2 regions of the Bacillus sp. MN7755 genome follow, and region 1 is predicted to be linked to the other one. Evidence: riboswitches for the same ligand, from Rfam matches in the RefSeq annotation. Region 1 holds a riboswitch; the other holds the start of a gene.
The links. Region 1 has a riboswitch for lysine ahead of ACYVEC_RS27395 (aspartate kinase). Riboswitches for the same ligand answer to the same signal wherever they lie in the genome.
Positions count from the first base shown of each region.

Region 2: it holds a riboswitch for lysine, as region 1 does, so the genes downstream of both, ACYVEC_RS28170 (amino acid permease) here and ACYVEC_RS27395 (aspartate kinase) in region 1, are expected to answer to the same signal.

Region 1 is NZ_BTRL01000028.1:115,009-118,444, reverse strand. Features, by position in the region: gene ACYVEC_RS27400 (VOC family protein) at 1-97, opposite strand, end outside; gene ACYVEC_RS27395 (aspartate kinase) at 450-1,679, opposite strand; lysine riboswitch at 1,880-2,066, opposite strand; gene ACYVEC_RS27390 (DoxX-like family protein) at 2,258-3,166, shown strand; gene ACYVEC_RS27385 (DUF4166 domain-containing protein) at 3,170-3,436, shown strand, end outside.
Region 2 is NZ_BTRL01000029.1:154,103-157,538, forward strand. Features, by position in the region: gene ACYVEC_RS28160 (sulfite exporter TauE/SafE family protein) at 1-681, shown strand, start outside; gene ACYVEC_RS28165 (GNAT family N-acetyltransferase) at 721-1,170, opposite strand; lysine riboswitch at 1,555-1,746, shown strand; gene ACYVEC_RS28170 (amino acid permease) at 1,859-3,325, shown strand.

The sequences.
Region 1 (3,436 bases):
GTTTCAAACCAATCTCCTCGAAGAAAGAGATGGCGTTATCAAGAGATTCTACAACGATGCTGATATTATCCATTCTGAGTAATTTGTTGTTTGTCATTGTCTTTATCTCCTTATATGTAAAAGTGTATTATCTAACCATCTACATAATTATACTATTAAAAAGTTATAAACTCCTTCCGAACAAAAAACAGCTTGTCACAGTATAGGGAAATGTGACAAGCTATTTTTAAGTGTGCTATATAGTATCTTGTTAACAAACAATACCGCGACTTCCCCGCAAAATATTTCTACTCTGTATGCCATTAAAGGGTCCGATTGTTGTATAGAATGAAGTGTATTATTTAAATGATAAATATATTTCTTATTACTCTATATAATGCAAACAGCTTTCTATTTATATAGGAAGGAAATAGATTCATATAATTTGTTTTAAGTTTTACGAGTGAAAATTAACTCATCTGCACTAAAGGCTCAATTTTCGTCATAAATGATTGGTGCAGCGCCTCGACACCTGTTACTAAGTGAAGGCGATCAATAACGACAGACACTTTAATTTCTGATGTACTTACCATTTTAATATGAATATCTTCTTCTTTTAAAGTAGTGAACATATTCGCAGCAACACCAGGATTAGAGACCATACCAGATCCTACAATTGATACTTTTGCTAAATGATTTTCATATTCTACTGATTCATAGTGAAGTGCCTCTTTGTTTTGTTCCAATACTGCTAAAGTCTCTCTTAAATCATTAGAGTGGATGGAGAAGGAGAGATGAACAGTTCCTTCATTTGTAATACTTTGAATGATGATATCTACATTAATATGTGCCGCTGCTAATGTAGAGAAAACAGTTGAAAGCGAGCCTTGTTCCAATCCTTTCACTGTGATACGTGTAATATTATCTTCAAATGCAATACCTTTAACGATTGATTGTTGTTCCATGTTACATTCTCCTTTTACAATTGTTCCATTTTCTTGTTCCATACTTGAGCGAACTTCTAAAATGACATTATGATTTTTAGCAAACTCAACAGCACGCGGGTGTAATACACCAGCACCGAGGTTTGCAAGTTCTAACATTTCGTCATAAGAAATTTCATCTAATTTATAAGCATCTTTTACAACTCGTGGATCCGTCGTATATACGCCGGTCACATCTGTGTAAATATCACATTTTTTTGCGTTCAGTGCAGCAGCTAATGCAACAGCAGTTGTATCAGAACCACCTCGTCCAAGCGTTGTAATTTCAAAATCTTCACTGACTCCTTGGAAACCAGCTACAATAACAATCGTGCCTTTAGTAAGATAAGACTGAATTCGATCCGTATTAATTTCAGTAATCCGTGCACTACTATGTACAGATTCTGTCGTAATACCAGCTTGCCATCCTGTTAATGAAATCGCGTTATAACCTTTTGCTTGTAATGCCATCGTTAATAATGAAATAGTCACTTGCTCTCCTGTTGATAGAAGCATATCCATTTCGCGTTTACTCGGATTTTCTGTAATAGCGTTAGCAAGTGCTACAAGTTCATCTGTACTTTTTCCCATTGCCGAAACGACAGTGACGATACTATGTCCTCGTTCATATTCTTCAATAATTAAATTTGCTACATGTTGAATGCGCTCAACGCTTCCGACAGAAGTGCCACCAAATTTTTGTACAATCGTTTCCATTACGAATTCCTTCTTTCATCCATTTTTAAGAATAGATTAGGACATATATAAATCCCAATATTCCTGTAGTTACCAGAGAAAAAACAAAAAACACCATCTCAAATAAGTGAGGATGGTGCTGTTACAGGAAAAGGGAAACAGAAAACGGAGCTAATAAAAAAACCGCCAAAAAAGGAATACCATAAAAATGATATCTCTTTTTTGTAGATAGCTCTTCATACGTACACGTCTGTACATATGACAGTTCTGTTTCTATTCGAAAACAGCCCCAATCGATATATGCAGAGAAATGTATCGATTTCGGCAATACTTCCTTTCATCTAATTTCCTAGACATCTCTGTGTCTCCATTAGAATACTCATAAGTATCGCAACCTCTATCTCACGTTTTAGGCGAGAGTGTTTGATTTATGAAGTTGTTGGTAACATTTGTTTTATAATAATTTAAATTTTTCGTGGAATCAAGTGTTTTATATATATTTTAAAAATTCTTTCTATTTACAAGAAAGTTTGTGAAAAATGTAGCAAAATAAATTTATTACATGTACATTAACATTATAGTGCATTGGAGGTGGAAGAATGCAGAGGAAAAAGCCTATTTATGTTTCGGCAGAAATGAACACAACGATGGAGAAATTATGGGAATACACGCAAGATCCGGATTTACATACTGAGTGGGATGCTCGCTTTACTGAAATTTCATATTTAGAGAAAGTAGATGGAGAACCGCAGAAGTTTTTATATAAAACAAAAATCGGATTTGGACTTGAAATAGCTGGGGAAGGGGAATCGATAGGTGAAATAAGAAAAGAAACAGGTGAAAGAATTTCTTCTTTAAAATTTTGGACAGACAATCAATTATCACTTATACAAATTGGGCGTGGTTATTGGAAGTATACACCGCTTAAAAAATACATTCATTTTGAGACGCAATATGATTATGATACAAGGTATGGTCGTCTAGGCAATGTAATAGATTTCTATATTTTTCGGCCGTTATTAGGTTGGGCAACTGCTTGGAGTTTTGATGCTTTAAAATTATGGTTAGAAAAAGGACTTCATCCTAGGTTGCTAATGAGAAGAACGATGACATATTGGATCGTATGTTTTTTATTTGCACTTGTATGGATGTATCAAGGAATAGTGCCGAAACTAGTGTTTACTCATTCAGAAGAAGTAAAAATGCTATCTGTGATGATTGGTTCAACTGCACATAGTATTTTTGTACTTAAAATAATTGGAATACTAGAAATTATTTTTGGTATCATATGGCTGTTACCATTTCCAAAACGAAAAGTATTTATAGTACATATTTTTATGTTAGTAGCCTTAACGATAGCGGCAGGCTTTACGAATATCGCAAGCTTTACAGAGCCGTTTAATCCAATTACATTAAACGTTCTACTAATGGGGTTATCGATTGTCGGTTATATAAATAGTTTTGATTTACCAAGTGCAAAAAATTGCAAGAGGAAGAGAAAGGGATAGTGTATGGCTAATATTTATGAAAGACTATTAGGAGATTCTTATAAAAAACTTCATCCAAAATTACAGAAACGCTATGAGATTACAGAAGAAAATAGCTTTACTGGAGAAGGAAAGATGGATGAAATTTACGGTGGTTCTTTTTTTGTAAAATTAATATTAAAAATTGCATCGAAGTTTCGAATGTTTTTCTCTGAGAGAGGTAAGGAAGTGCCATTTACAATACATAATACCGCTGAGCGTGATGAACATGGACATGAACTTGTGCGGTGG
Region 2 (3,436 bases), on a different contig from region 1:
AGGCTTACATTGCCAGGAGCAGTTGGCGCATTTATTGGGGCATGTTTTTTAAGTAATTTACCTGGCGATGTCATTAAACCGTACATTTCCGTATTTTTATTTACTTTAGGGGTTTATATTTTATTACGATTCATCATTCAAAAACAAATTGTCACTTCAAAGAAACGTATGTCTGCTAAACAACTTGTTCCGCTTGGCTTATTTGCTGGATTTGTTGATTCAACTGGTGGCGGTGGCTGGGGACCGATTACGACACCTGTACTTTTAGCAAGAGGAAATGAGGCTAGAAAAGTTATCGGATCTGTAGATACGAGTGAATTTCCTGTTTCACTTGCTGCAACAATTGGCTTCTTCATCTCACTTGGCTGGGAACAAGTAAGCTGGGTTTGGGTATTTGCGTTAATGCTTGGCGGTATTGTCGCAGCTCCAATTGCTGCATGGTTAGTACGCATCGTTCCAGCACATTTACTTGGCGTATTAGTTGGTGGCCTTATTATCTTTACAAACATTCGTACACTGCTCACTACATTTAAAGTGGATCCGACTATTATTTCACTTTCTTACGTGGCAGTTGGCCTTGTCGTTATTATTTCTATTTTCATTGCTGTTCGCAATCATTCCAATCGTTCTAACGCATCGACAGCCAAATATCCGAATGATCAAAAACAAATGCTTCCATAATGATAAAAATACCGCCCGATATACTTCGAGCGGTATTTTTCATTTTTCCATTCTCCAATTAATCATTGTTTCTGTAGTGCCAATTCTTTTCATATGTAATTTCTCTAATACACGAATCGATCTTTCATTTTCAAGAAGTGTCTCCGCAATAATTGTTTCTACTTCTCCTGTTTGAAAAGTCCAATTTATTAGTTCTCTTACAGCTTCTGTCGCATACCCTTTATTCCAATATTTCTCAATAAAACCGTAACCAATTTCTACTGTATGCTCCTCATTTGGTTTCCCTTTAAACCCTATATCACCTAAAACGATGTCATCTTCCTTGCGAATGACATACCACGCCCCCCAAGGTAATAAAGTCTTATTTTGTTTTATATTTTCTACATGCCCTACAATATGTGGACCACTATTATATCCTTGCTCATTAGCAACGTGAATACTCTCTTCTGTACACGGCACTATATAGAGCCTTTCTGTTTCTAATTTCATATTGATTTCCCCTTTTCAATTAAACAATACCTCAATTTTATCAGAAATAAAAAGAATATTCATTCTATTTATCAGATTTATACTTATTCTTTGAAACGAATTTAAGGAATAATCCTCTTTTGATAGTTATGTCGAATTATATTTTCTGAATTTTCTTTTAATTTTAAAGGGTTTTTCAATATTTTTTGCGAAACATTTGTATAACAATTTTTTCTTTGCTTATTGCTACATAATAGTAGGTTCGGGTGGAGTTTTGCAAGCGTTTCCTATACAATAACCGATATTTTTTGACTTTTCCTAACAAAATATCTTGCAATATATTCAGAAACTCATTACAATTGCCATATATTAAAAATCTTAGCAATATATAAATCCTCATCAATCCGATGAGGTAGAGGTTGCGACTTTTAAGAGTAAAACGGACGAGACATAGAGAATGTCACCGACTCCGTTTGAAAGGAAAAGTTGCCGAAGTTTATATTTCTTCTCTGGAAATATGAGCTGGGGCTGTCTCCGAAAGGAACAGAACTGTCACGTTTACAAATTACCGTGTAAACGTGGGGTGCTATCTTAACGGAAGGGTATGATGGGGTGGTTATTTGTGAAACGTTCCGCCAAATTCCTTTGGCGGTTTTTTGTATTTTTCTCCCCCGCTCCTTCCTATCTTACAAGAAAAGGAGTGTTGAACATGAATAGCGCAACGAATCAAACTACCTCTAAAACAGAAACTACAAATGGAAAAGGTGAATTAAAACGTAGTTTAAAATCACGGCACCTTACGATGATTTCTCTCGGTGGTACAATTGGTACCGGACTATTTCTTGCCAGTGGTGGTGTGATCCACACAGCTGGACCTGGTGGTGCATTAGTTGCATACGCCGCAATTGGAATTATGGTTTACTTTTTAATGACAAGCTTAGCTGAACTCGCAGCTTACATGCCTGTTACTGGATCTTTTAGTACGTATGCAACAAAATTTGTTGATCCATCACTTGGCTTTGCACTTGGATGGAACTATTGGTATAACTGGGCAATTACGATAGCTGCTGAACTAGCGGCTGTAACATTAATTATGAAATTTTGGTTCCCAGATACCCCTTCCCTCATTTGGAGCGGATTATGTTTAGCTATTATTTTCCTTTTAAACTACTTATCTGTTAAAGGGTTTGGTGAATCTGAATATTGGTTCGCACTTATTAAAGTGGTTACTATTATTATCTTTTTAATTGTCGGCTTTATGATGATTTTCGGAATTATGGGCGGCGAAACTGTTGGCTTTAAAAACTTCACAGTTGCAGATGCACCATTTAACGGCGGCATCATGGCAATTATCGGTGTATTTATGGCAGCTGGTTTCTCATTCCAAGGAACTGAATTACTTGGGGTAGCTGCTGGTGAAACTTCTGATCCAGAACGTAATATTCCGAAAGCAATTCGTTCGATCTTTTGGCGTATTCTTTTATTCTATATTCTTGCGATTCTCGTTATCGGTTTATTAATTCCTTATACAACTGAAAGCCTTGCCGCAAGTGATGTAACAGTAAGTCCATTTACACTTATTTTTGAAAAAGCGGGCGTTGCCTTTGCTGCTTCTGTTATGAACGCTGTTATTTTAACGGCAGTACTATCTGCTGGTAACTCTGGTATGTATGCATCAACTCGTATGCTTTGGGATTTAGCTCGCCAAGGGAAAGCACCAAAGTTTCTTGGTAAATTAGATAGCCGCGGTGTACCTGTTAACGCATTAATCGTAACGTCAATTGTCGGTAGTATCGCTTTCATTGCTTCTTTATTCGGTGACGGTGTTGTATACATTTGGTTATTAAACGCATCAGGAATGTCTGGCTTTATCGCATGGGTCGGCATTGCAATTAGTCATTATCGCTTCCGTAAAGCATATATCGCACAAGGAAAAGATTTAAAAGACTTACCATATAGAGCAAAATGGTTCCCGTTCGGTCCAATCTTTGCATTTGCACTTTGTGTCATCGTAATTTTAGGTCAAAACTACGGCGCATTTATGGGCGAATCAATCGATTGGAACGGTGTACTCGTTTCTTACATCGGTTTACCACTCTTCTTAGTACTATGGTTAGGATATAAATTTACGAAGAAAACAAAAGTCATTCCACTTGATAAATGTGAACTAAAATAAAATGAAACGAAACGAGCAAACAAATTTGTTTGCTCGTTTTTTGTTACAAACCTCTTTACTTCCCTATTGCTCTTGTTTTTGCAATAATAAAGGAAATATAAATAAAGGTTG